Regions from separate parts of the Streptomyces sp. NPDC002130 genome, predicted to be linked through region 1. Evidence: riboswitches for the same ligand, from Rfam matches in the RefSeq annotation. Region 1 holds a riboswitch; each other region holds the start of a gene.
What was found. A riboswitch is a leader RNA that binds a small molecule or an ion and turns the genes downstream of it on or off. The one in region 1 is predicted to bind cyclic di-AMP.

Region 1 (4,085 bases):
ACGACAACGTGCCCTACGGCACCGCCTTCGAGAAGCTGACCGCCCTCGCCTACCCGGAGGGCCACCCCTACCACCACACCCCGATCGGCTCGATGGCCGACCTGGACGCGGCGACCCTGGAGGACGCGCGCGCGTTCTTCCGCACCTACTACGCGCCGAACAACGCCGTGCTCTCCGTGGTGGGCGACATCGACCCGGAGCAGACCCTCGCCTGGGTCGAGAAGTACTTCGGCTCCATCCCCGGCCACGACGGCAAGCCCGCCCCGCGCGACGGCTCGCTGCCGGAGACGATCGGCGAGCAGCTGCGCGAGGTCGTCGAGGAGGAGGTCCCGGCCCGTGCCCTGATGGCCGCCTACCGGCTGCCGCACGACGGCACGCGCGCGTGCGACGCGGCCGACCTGGCCCTCACCGTCCTCGGCGGCGGCGAGTCCTCCCGCCTGTACAACCGGCTCGTGCGCCGCGACCGTACGGCCGTGGCGGCCGGCTTCGGCCTGCTGCGGCTCGCCGGGGCGCCCTCCTTGGGGTGGCTGGACGTGAAGACGTCCGGTGACGTGGAGGTTCCGGTCATCGAGACCGCCATCGACGAGGAGCTCGCCCGGTTCGCCGAGGAGGGCCCCACGGCCGAGGAGATGGAACGCGCCCAGGCCCAGTTGGAGCGCGAATGGCTGGACCGGCTCGGCACGGTCGCGGGCCGCGCCGACGAACTGTGCCGGTACGCCGTGCTGTTCGGCGACCCGCAGCTCGCCCTGACCGCGGTCCAGCGCGTGCTGGAGATCACCCCGGAGGAGGTCCAGGAGGTCGCCAAGGCCCGCCTGCGGCCCGACAACCGCGCGGTGCTCGTCTACGAGCCGACCGCCCCCGAAGCCCCCGCCGACCAGGACGAGAACGAGGAGGCGGCCCGGTGACCGAGCTCGCCACGATGGACTTCCACCCCCGGCCGCAGGCGGGCGACGCCAAGCCGTGGGCCTTCCCGGCCCCCGAGCGCGGCTCGCTCGGCAACGGCCTCACGGTGCTGCGCTGCCACCGCCCCGGCCAGCAGGTCGTCGCCGTGGAGGTGCTGCTCGACGCCCCGCTGGACGCCGAGCCCGCCGGCCTCGACGGCGTGGCCACGATCATGGCCCGGGCCTTCTCCGAGGGCACCGACAAGCACTCCGCCGAGGATTTCGCCGCCGAGCTGGAGCGCGCCGGCGCCACCCTCGACGCGCACGCCGACCACCCCGGTGTCCGGCTCAGCCTGGAGGTGCCGGCCTCCCGGCTCGCCAAGGGACTGGGCCTGGTCGCCGACGCCCTGAGGGCCCCCGCGTTCGCCGACAGCGAGGTCGAGCGGCTGGTCGCCAACCGTCTCGACGAGATCCCGCACGAGCTCGCCAACCCCTCGCGCCGGGCCGCCAAGGAACTGTCCCGGCAGCTGTTCCCGGCGGACTCGCGCATGTCGCGGCCGCGGCAGGGCACCGAGGAGACCGTCGCCGCCATCGACTCGGCGGCCGTACGCGCCTTCTACGAGAAGCACGTCCGCCCCGCCACGGCCACCGCCGTGGTCGTCGGGGACCTCACCGGCATCGACCTCGACGCCCTGCTCGGGGACACGCTGGGCGCCTGGACCGGCTCCCCGGCCGAGCCGCGGCCCGTGCCGCCGGTGACCGCCGACGACACCGGCCGGGTCGTCATCGTGGACCGCCCGGGCGCCGTCCAGACGCAGCTGCTGATCGGCCGGATCGGCCCGGACCGGCACGACCGCGTGTGGCCCGCGCAGGTGCTCGGCACCTACTGCCTCGGCGGCACCCTCACCTCCCGCCTGGACCGCGTCCTGCGGGAGGAGAAGGGCTACACCTACGGCGTACGGGCGTTCGGCCAGGTCCTCAGGTCCGCCCCCGACGGCACGGGTGCGGCGATGCTCGCCATCAGCGGCTCCGTGGACACGCCCAACACCGGCCCCGCGCTGGAGGACCTCTGGACGGTGCTGCGCACCCTCGCCGCCGAGGGGCTGACCGACGCCGAGCGGGACGTCGCCGTGCAGAACCTGGTCGGCGTCGCGCCGCTGAAGTACGAGACGGCAGCGGCCGTCGCGAGCACGCTGGCCGACCAGGTCGAGCAGCATCTGTCCGACGACTACCAGGCCACGCTGTACCGGCAGCTCGCCACGACCGGCACCGTGGAGGCCACCGCGGCGGCCGTCAGCGCCTTCCCGGTGGACCGGCTGGTGACCGTCCTCGTCGGTGACGCGGCGCAGATCAAGGCGCCTGTCGAGGCGCTCGGCGTCGGCGAAGTCACCGTCGTCGCCGCCGAGTAGCGGCACGCGCGCTCAGGGGCCCTGGATGTCTTCGAAGGCACCAGGGCCCCTTTATGCCCGAATTGGGATGGGAGTTGCCTGTCTGCCCTGTGGGATGCGCTACAAACACCGGGATTCGTTTGGGAATTGAAAGTGGCGCCGCTTAGCGTCGTCCGGGCTGTTCGTCAGGCAGTGCGCCGCACCCGCGGCACCGGACAGTCATCGCCGAGTCCCCGTACGGCGCGAGCCAGGGGAGCCGGGGACCCACCGCAGTCCCTGGGGTGAATCGGACGCCCGCGCGTGCCGCGAGGGAGTCCGTAGGAGACCTTCCTGCTCCGAACCCGTCAGCTAACCCGGTAGGCGAGAGGGAAGGAAAGGACCAGCCACCACATGGCGTTCACTCGCGCCACCGGGAAGCACCGTCGTCCCAGCAGGATCCAGCGCCGCACCGCCCGCGCGGCGGGTGTCGCGGCCCTCGCCACCACCGGCGTGATCGGCACCGTGGCGGCCCCCGCGGCCTTCGCCGCCGAGCCCAGCGCCGAGCAGACCGGCCTCACCCCGGTCGTCACCATGGGTGACACCGTGGCCCAGCAGATCGACGCCCAGGCCGTCGCGCAGCAGCAGGCCGCCGACGAGGCCGCCGCCAAGCAGAAGGCCGAGGAGGCCGCCCGCAAGCGCGCCGCCGAGGTGGCCGAGAAGGCCAAGGCAGCGGCCGAGAAGGCCCGCGAGGTCAAGGAGCGCGCCGCCCGCGAGGCCGAGCGCAAGCGCCTCAACGCCTACGTGGCCCCGATCTCCGGCTCGTACGTCTCCACCGGCTACAAGGCCAGCAGCGGCCTGTGGTCCTCCGGCAGCCACACCGGTGTCGACTTCCACGCCGCCACCGGCACCTCCGTCCACGCGGTCGGCGCGGGCACCGTCGTCGAGGCCGGCTGGGGCGGCTCCTACGGCAACCAGATCGTGATCAAGATGAACGACGGGACGTACACCCAGTACGGCCACCTGTCCTCCATCGGCGTCTCGGTGGGCCAGCAGGTCACCCCCGGCCAGCAGATCGGCCTGTCCGGCGCGACCGGCAACGTCACCGGCCCGCACCTGCACTTCGAGGCCCGTACGAGCCCCGAGTACGGCTCGGACATCGACCCGGTCGCCTACCTCCGCTCGCACGGCGTCGGCGTCTGACCGGAACCACTCCGCCGTCTCCCAGGCCCCGGCTCCCCGAGCCGGGGCTTTCGGCGTTTCCGGGTGCCCGCTGTCCAAAAAATATCCCCGGATTCCCGCCTGCCGTCGGAAATTCCCGCTCATTGCAATAGAGTCACGGAAAGCGCGCCGCTCGTCGGCGTTTCACGGGGATTAAGCGGAGGTCGGTCATGCGTATTCCCGCGCACTCGGTGTGCACGGCCATCCGGGACGACATCGTCGCGGGTGTCCACGCACGCGGCAGCCGGCTCACCGAGGAACTCCTCGCCCGCCGCTACGGCGTCTCGCGGGTGCCCGTCCGGGAGGCGCTGCGCACGCTGGAGGCCGAGGGCTTCGTGGTGACCCGCCGGCACGCGGGCGCGTGCGTGGCCGAACCCACCGAGCAGGAGGCCGGTGACCTGCTGGAGATGCGGATGCTCCTGGAGCCGCTAGGTGCGGCCCGCGCCGCCCAGCGCCGCACCGAGGCGCACCTGAAGGTCCTGCGCGGCCTGGTCCGGCTGGGCCAGGACCGGGCCCGTCGTGGCAACAGCGACGACCTGCGCTCCCTGGGCGCCTGGTTCCACGAGACGCTCGCCCAGGCCTCCGGCAGCCCCGCCCTGACCTCGATGCTCACCCAGCT
Region 2 (4,085 bases), on a different contig from region 1:
CCAGGACCGCGGCCGCCGCCACGGTGGTGAGCGCGGCCGGTGTCTCCACCCGCCACTCGCCCCGCGTCCGCTGGGCGAGGCCCGCGGCCGCCGCCAGCCAGGCCGCGCAGGCCAGGGCCAGGGCGATGCGGGCGAGGACCGCGTACCCCGCCGAGTCGAGACCGACCGACATGCTGCCGGTCGCCAGCGCATACGTCGCCCACCAGGTGGCAAACGGGGAGGGACCGGACATAGCGCCGATGCTAGAGAGCGGTGCGCGCGTTACGAGAGGGGCACGCGCGCGTGCCCCTCAAAAACCTGACGCGACCTCTTTGCCCGCAGGCTTCACTCAGGCCGGGCGCACCACGCTGTGGATCGCCGACTCGCCGTCGTAGTAGATCGACTCCTCGCGCACGTACGTGCCGGGCTTCGGCGCGTGGATCATCATGCCGTTGCCGATGTAGATCCCTACGTGGGTGACGTCGTCGTAGAAGAAGACGAGGTCACCGGGTTGCGCCTGGGAGAGCGGGACCGTGCTGCCGGCATTGACCTGGTCGTAGGTCGTGCGGGGCAGGGTGACGCCCGCGGCCTTCCAGGCGGCCTGGGTGAGGCCGGAGCAGTCGTAGGAGCCGGGGCCGACGGCGCCCCACACGTACGGCTTGCCGATCTGGGCGCGGGCGAAGGCGAGCGCCTTGTCGGCCTTGGTCGCGTACGAGGAGTCGGCCGGGGCCGTCGAGGAGGACGAGCCGGAGCCCGACGGCCCCGTCGATCCGGACGTGGAGGACGCGCCGTCCTGCTGCCGGGCGGCCTCCTCCTGCGCCTTCTGCTGCGCGGCCTGCTGCCGGGCCAGCTCGTCGGCCTTGCGGGCGGCCTCCGCCCGCTTCTCCTTCTCGATGGCCGCGAGCCGGGCCTTCTCCTCGGCGGTCAGCTTCGTCATCAGCTCGCGCGCGTCGGCGAGCTTGCGCTGGACGGTGGCCTTGGCCGTCTTCAGGTCACCCTGCGAATCGGTGAGCGTCTCGAGGCTCTCGGTGGCCTCCTGGCGCTTCTTCATCGTCTCGGACTGCTGCGTGACGTAGTCGTCGACCGCGACCTTCTGACGGCCGGTCATCCGGTCCATCAGCTGGGTCTGGTCGAAGTAGTCCTGCGGGGTGTCCGCGAGCAGGAACGTCGCCGTGTCCGGGGCGGCGGCACCGGTGCGGTACTGGGCGGAGGCGAAGGAACCCAGCTCCTCGCGTGCCTCGTTGAGCTTCTGGGTGCGCTGGGCGACATCGTCGAGGAGGGTGTCGACGCGCTTGCGCTGCTTCGCGGTCTTCTCCTTGGCCGCGTTGTACTTGTCGGTCGCCGACTCGGCCTGGCGGTACAGGTCGTCGACCTTCTTCTCGACTTCCTCCAGGCTGGGCTTGTCGTCGGCCTCGGGGGCGGCGTTGGCCGACTGGGACAGCAGGGCCACGGAGGTGAGGGCCGCCGTTGCGAGGGCGGGGGTCCGTATGCCTGCCATGCGCGTACCCGTAGGACGCGACTTGCGGTGCGACGCCAAGGGAGGCGACTCCTTCCATGTTCCGCCTACCGGGTTAGCTGTCGGGTTCGGGCGGGTGGTTCGGAAGGTTTGCCCTACGGCCTTCTCCGCACAGGAGTCGGGCCGATTCACCCCAGGTTCACGGTTGGGTCCCCGGCTCCGGCTGCCGCTGCGGCACACCGGACTCGGCGGAGGCCGCGCGGCCCGGCGACGTTCGCCGGTGGGGGTCATGCGGCCTGGTCGCACCGTAGCCAACTCGTGTGGCCCCTGTGAAGGTTGATGGGTGATATGCCCGATACATTTTCGTGACCTTATTCCCGAGCGTTGCCGAGAGTGAACGATCAAGGGGGATTGGGCGGGAAAAGTCCCTACATGCCGGGTGTGTAGCAGGGCGTGATCGCGCCGTCATGGAGGGCGACAACGCGCCGCCGGGCGGTCGGCGGGACCCCGGGCGCGCGGCGATGTTCTCAGGGCGGCGGCGGGCTGTCAGTGGGGCGCCCTAGACTCGGAGAGCGATGAGCAGCCTCTTTGACGACAGCTTCCTGGCGAACCTCCAGGCCCAGCGGGGCCCCGCGGACGAGCCCCCGCCGCCACCCGAGGACGATCACGTTCCGGAGCCGATCCCGGACGATCTGTTCGGCGGGAAGTTCGACGCGCCCCCGGACCGGGACGCCTACTACCGGGACGGAGCCCCCCGCCCGGTGGTGGACACAGCCGCCCTCCTGGAGGGGCTGAACGACAACCAGCGCGCCGCCGTCGTCCACTCCGGCTCCCCGCTGCTCATCGTGGCCGGCGCCGGCTCCGGCAAGACCCGTGTGCTCACGCATCGCATCGCCCACCTGCTCGCCGAGCGGGACGTGCACCCGGGCCAGATCCTCGCGATCACCTTCACCAACAAGGCCGCCGGCGAGATGAAGGAGCGCGTGGAGCAGCTCGTCGGCCCGCGTGCGAACGCCATGTGGGTCATGACCTTCCACAGCGCGTGCGTGCGCATCCTCAGGCGCGAGAGCAAGAAGCTCGGCTTCACCTCGTCCTTCTCGATCTACGACGCCGCCGACTCCAAGCGCCTGATGGCCCTGGTCTGCCGCGACCTCGACCTCGACCCCAAGCGCTTCCCGCCGAAGTCCTTCAGCGCCAAGATCAGCAACCTGAAGAACGAGCTGATCGACGAGGAGGACTTCGCGGCCCAGGCCACCGACGGGTTCGAGAAGACCCTCGCCCAGGCCTACGCCATGTACCAGTCGCGGCTGCGCGAGGCGAACGCCCTCGACTTCGACGACCTGATCATGACGACGGTCAACCTGCTGCGCGCCTTCCCGGACGTCGCCGAGCACTACCGCCGCCGCTTCCGGCACGTCCTGGTGGACGAGTACCAGGACACCAACCACGCGCAGTACGCCCTCGTCCGCGAGCTGGTCGGCACCTCGGAACACCCCGTCGACGTGCCGCCCGAGGCCGAGATCCCGCCCGCCGAGCTCTGCGTGGTGGGTGACGCCGACCAGTCGATCTACGCCTTCCGCGGCGCGACGATCCGCAACATCCTCCAGTTCGAGGAGGACTACCCGGACGCGACGACGATCCTGCTGGAGCAGAACTACCGCTCGACGCAGACGATCCTCAGCGCCGCCAACGCCGTCATCGAGCGCAACGAGTCCCGCCGGCCCAAGAACCTGTGGACCAACGCCGGCTCCGGCGCCCGGATCACCGGCTACGTCGCCGACACCGAGCACGACGAGGCGCAGTTCGTCGCCGACGAGATAGACCGCCTCACGGACGCCGGAGAGGCCAAGGCCGGCGACGTCGCCGTCTTCTACCGCACCAACGCCCAGTCCCGTGTCTTCGAAGAGGTCTTCATCCGCGTCGGCCTGCCCTACAAGGTCGTCGGCGGTGTCCGCTTCTACGAGCGCAAGGAGGTCCGGGACGTCCTGGCCTACCTGCGCGTCCTGTCCAACCCCGAGGACTCGGTACCGCTGCGCCGGATCCTCAACGTCCCCAAGCGGGGCATCGGCGACCGCGCCGAGGCGATGATCGACGCCCTGTCCCAGCGGGAGAAGATCAGCTTCCCGCAGGCCCTGAAGCGCGTCGACGAGGCGTACGGCATGGCCGCGCGCTCCACCAACGCCGTCAAGCGGTTCAACACGCTGATGGAGGACCTCCGCACCGTCGTCGAGTCCGGCGCCGGACCGGCCACGGTGCTGGAGGCCGTCCTGGAACGCACCGGGTACCTCGCCGAACTGCAGGCCTCCACCGACCCGCAGGACGAGACCCGGATCGAGAACCTCCAGGAACTCGCCGCCGTCGCCATGGAGTTCGAGCAGGAGCGCGGCGAGGACGAGCAGCCTTCCCTGTCCGACTTCCTGGAGCAGGTCGCGCTGGTCGCCGACTCCGACCAGATCCCCGACGAGGAAGACGGCGACGGCGTCATCACACTGATGACCCTGCACACCGCCAAGGGCCTGGAGTTCCCGGTCGTCTTCCTGACCGGCATGGAGGACGGCGTCTTCCCGCACATGCGCGCCCTCGGCCAGACCAAGGAACTGGAGGAGGAGCGGCGCCTGGCCTACGTCGGCATCACGCGCGCGCGGGAGCG
Region 3 (4,085 bases), on a different contig from region 1:
CGTGACGGCGACCTGGCCGTCACCCTGCACTACCGGATGCGCCCCTCGGCGGATGTCGTCGAGCGCTGGGTGACGCTGGACAACCAGGGGCCCGCCGTCGAGCTGCTGCGCGCCGACTCCGCCACCTGGACCCTGCCCGACCGCGACACCTGGCGTCTGTCCCAGCTGCACGGCCGCTGGGGCGCCGAGTCCCGGCTGACCCGCTCCGGACTCACCCACGGCGAGAAGGTCATCGGCAGCCGTCGCGGCCACACCTCCCACCAGCACCTGCCGTGGGTCGCCCTCGACACCGACGCCACCGAGGAGCGCGGCGAGGTCTACAGCTGCGCCCTGGGCTGGTCCGGGTCCTGGCGCATCGCCGTGGCCCAGCTCCCGGACGCGCGCGTGCAGATCACCGGCGGCGCCGGCTACGACGACTCCGGACTGCTGACGCTCGGCACCGGGGAGTCGTACACGACCCCCGTCTTCGCCGGGCTCTTCAGCGACGGCGGATTCGGCGGGGCGAGCCGCGCCTGGCACGCCTACCAGCGGGCGTACGTGATCCCGGACGCCGGCCGGGACCGGCCCGTGCTGTTCAACTCCTGGGAGGCCACCGAGTTCGACATCTCCGAGGAGCAGCAGCGGGAGCTCGCCGAGCGGGCCGCCGCCATGGGAGTCGAGCTGTTCGTGGTCGACGACGGCTGGTTCGGGGCGCGCACCAGCGACCGGGCCGGGCTCGGCGACTGGACCCCCAACCCCGACCGCTTCCCGGGCGGGCTGAAGCCGCTCGCCGACCATGTGCACGGCCTCGGGATGCAGTTCGGGATCTGGGTCGAGCCGGAGATGGTCAACCCGGACAGCGACCTGTACCGCGCGCACCCCGACTGGGTGCAGTACCAATCGGGACGAAAGCGGACGGAGTTCCGCAACCAGCTGGTACTCAATCTCGCCCGGGAGGACGTCCGGGAGTACCTGTGGGAGCAGCTCGACGGGCTCCTCTCCAGTGCGCCGATCGACTACGTGAAGTGGGACTTCAACCGCTGCTTCACCGACGCCGGCTGGCCGGACGACGCCTACCCGCAGCGGTTGTGGGTCGACCACGTGCACGGCCTGTACGCCCTGCTGGACCGGCTGCGGGCCGCCCACCCGGGGGTGGCCTTCGAGTCCTGCTCGGGCGGCGGCGGGAGGATCGACCTCGGTGTGCTGAGCCGCACGGACCAGGTGTGGACCTCGGACAACACCGACCCCCTCGACCGGCTCGCCATCCAGCACGGCTTCAGTCAGATCCATCCGGCCCGGGTCATGGCCGCCTGGGTCACCGACAGCCCGAACGCCATGCTCAACCACCGGGCCAGCTCGCTGCGGTTCCGGTTCGTCAGCGCCATGGCCGGGGTGCTCGGGGTCGGCGGCGACCTCACGAAGTGGACGCCGGAGGAGCTCGCCGAGGCGGCGCAGTGGGTGGGGCTCTACAAGGAGATCCGGCCCGTGGTGCAGCGCGGCGACCAGTACCGGCTGCGGCCTCCGGAGGGCGGGCTGAGCGCCGTCCAGTACGTCCTCGGCGAGGAGACCGTCGTCTTCGCCTGGCTCCAGGCGCAGCGCTACGGCGAGCCCGTTCCGACGCTCCGGCTGCGCGGCCTTGACCCGACAGAATCGTATGAATGCCCTGAAACGGGCGAAGTTCACCGAGGGGCCGTGCTGCTTCACCATGGACTGCGGGTCGGTTTGCGCGGGGATCTGGACGCCGCGATCGTCCGCCTTAAGCGGAAGTAGTCATTGTGTCCGAATAGGGAATTTTAGCCGCTTAGGGATAACGTGCCCCGATCGTAAAGGAGATGAGGTCGGGGTGCGTGACCATCGTCATATTCGTGACGATGTGCTGTCGCCATGTTCACGTAATCTCCGTAATTTTCAGGGCCATTGAGTGGAGCGGGGGATCGGTGATCCACGCTCGGTGACGGCATATGTGGCGACGCGTCAAGAAAAACACCGTCACAGGCAACCGCAAGCTTGTCCTATTGCGTCGTGGTCGCTTACGTTCCACACCAATCCGGACGGACGCCTAATCCTGCCGCCGCCCGGAGCCCGCACACACTGACCCGACGTACGGCAGGAGCGGGGGACCCACAGGTAAGACGCCTGTTCCGGTTCCCGGAACGGCTTGGGGTTAAGCCGCGCCACGGCGCGGCCGGGCATCTCCAGCCCGCACCCGACAGCTCACCTCGCAGGCGACGGAGAGGAATTCGCCATGCCCGCGAAGGGTAAGCACCGCCGCCCCAAGACCCAGCGTTTCACCCGCTCCATCGCCGTCGCCGGAACCGGCGGGGCCGCCCTCGCCCTGCCGCTCATGGGGGCCGCCGGCGCTCACGCCGCGACCCCGCAGTCGGCTCCGGAAAAGGCCGTCCAGTCCGCTCCGGCCGCCGAGAAGAAGGCCGCAGGAAAGGCCAACGGCGCCAGCACGTACACCGTGAAGGCCGGCGACTACCTCGCGAAGATCGCCGACGACCAGAACGTCAGCGGCGGCTGGAAGAAGCTCTACGCGGACAACCGTGACGCCGTCGGCTCCGACCCGTCGCTGATCCACCCGGGCCTGAAGCTGTCGATCGGCAAGAAGGCCGCGAGCGCGCCGAAGTCCTCGGCCCCGTCCGCGCCGAAGGCCTCTGCCCCGAAGGCCTCGGCCCCGAAGCCGTCCGCCGCCGATTCGGCCCCGAAGGCCGAGACCGCCGCGAAGCCGGCCGCCGCCAAGCCCGCCGCCGAGAGCAACGCCGGCGGGTACGCCCTCCCGGTGGACGGTGCCACCGTCGGCACCCCGTACCGCATGTCCGGCAGCATGTGGTCCAGCGGCTACCACACCGGTGTCGACTTCGTCGTCCCGACCGGCACCTCCCTCAAGGCCGTCGGCGCGGGCACGGTCGTCTCCGCCGGCTGGGGCGGCGCCTACGGCAACCAGGTCGTCATCAAGCTGAACGACGGCTACTACGCCCAGTACGCCCACCTGTCCCAGCTCTCCGTGTCGGCCGGCCAGACCGTGACCGCCGGGCAGCAGGTCGGCCTGTCGGGCGCCACCGGCAACGTGACCGGACCGCACCTGCACTTCGAGATCCGCACCACGCCGGACTACGGCTCGGACGTGGACCCGGTCGCCTTCCTGCGCTCGCACGGCGTCTCCGTCGGCTGACCCACCGCACGACCACCTGCCTGACACGCGACCGAAGGCCGGACCCCGATCCCCGGGTCCGGCCTTCGGTGTGAGCGCGTGCCGTCGCTCGCCCCAAGGGATCGACAGGCGGCGGCAGTTGGGACAGAGTGATCACGGCCGGAGTGCAAGCGCTTTCCAGAGCCTTCCCGGCGGATCCCGAGGAGTGGTGTCACCGTGCCGACCACCCGCAGAGCGTTCGGAGCCCTGGCCGCCGGAGCCGCCCTGGCGGCCCTCGCCCCCACGGCCCCCGCGCACGCCGCGTCCCCGCACCGCCGTCTCATCGCACGCGACGACTTCTGCCACGGGCTCGGGCAATGGGCGGCCGAACTCCAGGACGGCGGCACCGTCACCGCCTCACGCGGCACACTGGAGATCGACGTACCGAGCGGCGCGACCGTGTGGTTCAGGCAGCGGCTCGAGGGGCCCTACGTGCTCGAATACACCGCGACCCCCGTCTCCGAGGGCGGCGTCAACGACCGGGTCTCGGACCTCAACAACTTCTGGAACGCGACCGACGTGCGCTCGCCGGACGACCTCTTCGCGACACCGCGCGGCGGAGCCCTCGACGAGTACGACCACCTCACGACGTACTACGCGGGCTACGGTGCCAACTACAACACCACGACCCGGCTGCGCCGCTACGTCGGCGAACCCGGCGTCCGTCCCCTGGTCTTCGACTACACCGAGCCGCTGCTGGTGCCGGGCGAGCCGAACCGGGTGCGGATCGTGTCCGACGGTTCCATGGTCCGATGGTGGAACAACGGGCGGCTCGTCTTCGACCACACCGATCCGCAGCCCTACACCGGTGGCCATTTCGCCTTCCGGACCGTCTGGAGCCACTTCCGGATCAGTGGATTCCGGGTCTGGCGGCTCACCCCGAAACATCCCTGACAAGCGGGGTATTCCGGAG
Region 4 (4,085 bases), on a different contig from region 1:
ATCGGCGCGCAGCACGTCCTGCCGGGCCAGCCGTACCTCGACCAGCGTGTCGAGCCGGTCCTCAGGGAGCCCCTCCACCGCGGCCCGCGTCACCGCACGCGCGTACTCGGGTGTCTGGAGCAGGCCAGGGACGACGGTGGTCTCCAGCGTGCGCATCGCCCCCGCCTGGGACTCCAGGCTGATGAAGTCCCGGTAGGTCGGCGGCAGCACCCCCCGGTAGGCGTGCCACCAGTGGTGCCGACCACCGCTGTCCTCGGCGCCCGCCAACACCATGAGCAATTCGCGCAGTTGGGAGTCCGTCACACCGTAGGCGTCCAGAAGTAACCGCACATCGGCCGGTTTCACACCGCTCGTGCCCGTCTCGATCCGGCTGACCTTGGACTGGTGCCAGCCCACCAGCCGGGCCGCCTCACCGCTCGTGAGCCCCGCCCAGGAGCGCAGCTCACGCAGTTCGGCGCCCAGTTTCCGGCGGCGCACCGCGGGACCGTGCTGCATGGGCTCCTCCTTACTCCTTCGGAGCCACCCAAATACGGTCTCGCGTCGCAGAGTTCACCGCTTTGAGCGACAGATATATGCATATCTTGGTGGATCGCCGACCTTCAGGGGTGTTCTGGTGGCAGTCTGACGACGAAGCACCAGTCCGGGACCGTACTCGAACCATCCGCTCCGTGTCGGGCTACGGTCCCGTGGGAAAGGGACGACGTCGCCATGGCAGACCATCTGGAAGCATCCGTCACTCTGCCGAGCGATCCCGCCTCGGTCTCCGCAGCGCGTGCCTATGTGGTGAGCACGCTGGCGGAGTGGGGCCTGCCGCCGGACACGGACGCGTCCGACACCGTCCGGCTCATCATCTCGGAACTCGCCACCAATGCCGTCCAGCACACCTTCGGCCAGTCGCCCACCTTCACCGTGGACGTCGAGCTGGACCGCGACGAACAACTGCGCATCGGTGTCACGGACAGTCACCCGCGCTTCCCCAGACGCCTGCCCGCGGCCGTTCAGCAGGACAACGGCCGGGGCCTGGTCATCATCCGCTGGCTGACCGCCGAGTGCGGCGGCAGACTCCGTATCCGCCCGACCCGCGAAGGCGGCAAGACCATCTCGATCGAACTCCCGTGGGCCGTCCCGGTCCGGCCGGTGACGACGGCGGGCCAGCAGGAGCCGTAGCCGTCACAGCACGACCTGAAGGGCCTGAAGAACCTCCCCACCGGGCGCCCTCGACGCACCCCGGCCCGCGCGACCCACATCCGGCCACTCCCACGGCTCTGGGAAGCTCACTCCGCGCCTTGTGGCCCGCCGGAGCCCCCTGCCGTCACCGGTGCCGCGCCGACGCCTCCCGGTGTGCTGCCGCCCCTCGAAGCCCTGACGGCTGCCGGACAGTGCGCCGCAGCGGTGCGGGGATCCTGATGTCGGCTTCCTCCGGCTCCTCCCCGGTGGTCTCCCCGGCGCCGTCCCGTTCCCCGTGCCGCCCCGCCCGCCGCACCAGCCGAGGGAGCACCCCCCCACAGTCCGACGCAGACCAGGAAGGTCGCGGCGCCCGCCGCGATGCCACCGGTACGGCCCGTGGTCACGTCGACCACCAGCAGCACCGAACCGCTGAACGCGAACACCAGTACGCACAGACCGGTCGTGGCCAGGCGCGAGGAGACCTGCACTATGCGGGGCTTGGCGCCCTGCTGGAAGAGGGAGCGGTGCAGCGCGGCCGGCGCGGTGAAGAGCGCGGCGGCCAGGACCGCCAGCAGCAGCGTGGTGACGTAGGTGACGCGCTGGACCGTGTCGAGGTCCCCGAAGCGCGAGGTGAAGGCCAGCGACAGCAGGAAGGCGAAGAGGATCTGCACACCCGTCTGAGTGACGCGGAGTTCCTGGAGCAGCTCGACGAAGTTGCGGTCGGCGCGTTGCAGCGGAGTCTCGTTGCGCGCGGTGCAGGGACGGTGCTCGGCCATGACGTCACGGGTATCCACTTGCGCCCGTGTCACGCTCCGGCGTGCGGCGGCGCGTCAGGACGCCGCCGCACGCCGGGCGGATCACCTCACGCGCCCGTACCAGACGCTCTTGGTCCAGATCTTCTGCAGTCGCACCACGTCCCCGCTCTTCGGGGAGTGCCAGAGCTTGTTCTTACCCGCGTAGATACCGACGTGGTACACGTTGCTGCCCGAGTGGAAGAACACCAGGTCTCCGGCCTTGCGGTTCTTGGCGGAGATGTGGCGCGTCTTGTTGTACTGCTGGGCAGCCGTGCGGGGGAGCTTCTTGCCGGCCTTCTTGAACGAGTAGAGCGTGAGCCCGGAGCAGTCGAACCGGTGCGGTCCTATCGCCCCGTACTTGTAGGGCGATCCCTTCTTGGATGCCGCGATCTGGAGTGCCTTGGTCGCAGGTGTGGCTGCCGCGGCCTCGGAGGCGAAGCCGGGGGCCACGATCGAGCCGCCCACCGCGGCGATGGTGAGCGCCGAGGCCGTACCGGCTCGGGCCATGAGCGACGGGACACGATTGAGCGCAGTCATGCGCAACCCTTCGTCAGCCGCCTGTGAAGGATGACCTGTCGGATTCGGGCTGACAAAGTTGCCCGGCCGCTGACGCGGCTTCACCCCAAGGGCTGCTCAGGTCCGGTCATGGCGTGACCGTCCCGGCGACCCGTCGTGCTTGGGTCCTCCACTCCTGCCGATCCACTCCTGTCGACCGGTCATCCGGGCGGCGGCAGGACTCGGCGTCCGCCCGGATCGCCCCGCCACAGCGGCGGGGGCTTGTCGTCAAGCAGGGATCTTGGCGCATGACTGTCCGGATTTCCCAACGGAACCGGGGATTTGTGTTGTTACTCACCACTCACCCGTTCGGGTGGACACGTGTGCGTTCGCGCCACTGTCCACGGGTTCGCGGACCGCCGGACCAGCGACGGAATGTCCCATTCCGCCCCCGGGCCACGCGCGTTGCGCAACCGGAAGGGTCTCAAAATCGGCCTCCCGCCTACTCCGAACAGCGGTACGTCTTTTGGTCCGTTTCGACTCAGCTCCGGACGCTCCGCCGTCCGTCGGGCGTCCGGACCGATGGCTGCGCCTCAACTGACGGAATCCGGGGGCAGGGTGAGCCGGGCCGTGCGCCGCTCGCCGTCCAGTACGCGCAGCGCCCGGGCCAGGGTGTCGGCGTGCAGTTCCGTCTCGCCCCGCTGGTGCATCAGGGCCAGAGCGTCACGCAGCGCGGTCGCCTTGCCGACGAGGGCCTGGGCGGCGCGCAGCCCGCGGTAGGTGTCGCCGTCCCGGGCCGGGTTGATGCGGCCGAGCAGGTCGACCACGTCGAGGTAACGGTCGATCAGTTCGGCCTCGGCGCGGGTCAGGGCGGGCAGCGGCGGAAGTTCGGGCGGGAGCACCGGGGCCTCACTGCCCGGTCGGCGGGGCGAGGGTGGCCTTGCGGCTGGGGATGATCCCGTCGACCAGGCCGTACTCCACCGCCTCCTGCGCGGTGAGGACCTTGTCCCGCTCGATGTCCGCGCTCACCTGCTCCGGGGTGCGGCCCGTGTGCAGCGCGAGCATCTCCTCCATCCGGCTCCGGATGCGCGTCAACTCAGCCGCCTGGATGGCCAGATCGCTCGCCTGGCCCCGGATCGGCTCGGGCAGGGCCGGCTGATGGATCACCAGGCGCGCGTCGGGCAGCGCGAATCGCTTGCCGGGCGTGCCCGCCGCCAGCAGCACCGAGGAGGCGGCACCGGCCTGGCCCAGGAGAATCGTCTCCACATCGCAGGAGACGTACCGCATCGTGTCGTAGATCGCCGTCATCGCATGGAAGCTGCCGCCGGGAGAGTTGATGTAGAGCGAGATGTCGCGCTCCGGGGCCTGGTGCTCCAAGTGCATGAACTGGGCCATCACATCGTTCGCCGAGGTCTCGTCCACCGGCGCCCCGAGGAAGACGATCCGCTCCTCCAGGAGCTTCGCGTACGGATCCATCGTCCGTTGCCCGGACGCCGTGCGTTCGGTGAACTCGGGCAGCACGTAGCGGGCGGACGGTCGGGTCATGGCGAACCCCTCCTCGCGGGCAGAGCTGTCTCCGGCGACAGCCGTCTCTGTAAAAAATGTACAGGACGTACGTCACGTTATGAT

Region 2: it holds a riboswitch for cyclic di-AMP, as region 1 does, so the genes downstream of both, ABT116_RS03065 (C40 family peptidase) here and ABT116_RS03500 (M23 family metallopeptidase) in region 1, are expected to answer to the same signal.
Region 3: it holds a riboswitch for cyclic di-AMP, as region 1 does, so the genes downstream of both, ABT116_RS19355 (peptidoglycan DD-metalloendopeptidase family protein) here and ABT116_RS03500 (M23 family metallopeptidase) in region 1, are expected to answer to the same signal.
Region 4: it holds a riboswitch for cyclic di-AMP, as region 1 does, so the genes downstream of both, ABT116_RS15620 (C40 family peptidase) here and ABT116_RS03500 (M23 family metallopeptidase) in region 1, are expected to answer to the same signal.

Annotation. Positions count from the first base shown of each region.
Region 1 covers NZ_JBEOXI010000011.1:8,341-12,425, forward strand. Annotated here, with positions in the region: gene ABT116_RS03490 (M16 family metallopeptidase) at 1-905, shown strand, start outside; gene ABT116_RS03495 (M16 family metallopeptidase) at 902-2,290, shown strand; cyclic di-AMP (ydaO/yuaA leader) riboswitch at 2,483-2,647, shown strand; gene ABT116_RS03500 (M23 family metallopeptidase) at 2,660-3,448, shown strand; gene ABT116_RS03505 (GntR family transcriptional regulator) at 3,637-4,085, shown strand, end outside.
Region 2 covers NZ_JBEOXI010000009.1:43,922-48,006, forward strand. Annotated here, with positions in the region: gene ABT116_RS03060 (SLAC1 family transporter) at 1-232, opposite strand, end outside; gene ABT116_RS03065 (C40 family peptidase) at 329-1,516, opposite strand; cyclic di-AMP (ydaO/yuaA leader) riboswitch at 1,525-1,696, opposite strand; gene pcrA (DNA helicase PcrA) at 2,011-4,085, shown strand, end outside.
Region 3 covers NZ_JBEOXI010000094.1:18,386-22,470, forward strand. Annotated here, with positions in the region: gene ABT116_RS19350 (alpha-galactosidase) at 1-1,749, shown strand, start outside; cyclic di-AMP (ydaO/yuaA leader) riboswitch at 2,066-2,220, shown strand; gene ABT116_RS19355 (peptidoglycan DD-metalloendopeptidase family protein) at 2,225-3,154, shown strand; gene ABT116_RS19360 (DUF6250 domain-containing protein) at 3,350-4,066, shown strand.
Region 4 covers NZ_JBEOXI010000067.1:27,507-31,591, forward strand. Annotated here, with positions in the region: gene ABT116_RS15605 (helix-turn-helix domain-containing protein) at 1-495, opposite strand, end outside; gene ABT116_RS15610 (ATP-binding protein) at 709-1,167, shown strand; gene ABT116_RS15615 (DUF6328 family protein) at 1,275-1,943, opposite strand; gene ABT116_RS15620 (C40 family peptidase) at 2,025-2,498, opposite strand; cyclic di-AMP (ydaO/yuaA leader) riboswitch at 2,502-2,701, opposite strand; gene ABT116_RS15625 (hypothetical protein) at 3,050-3,358, opposite strand; gene ABT116_RS15630 (ATP-dependent Clp protease proteolytic subunit) at 3,366-4,001, opposite strand.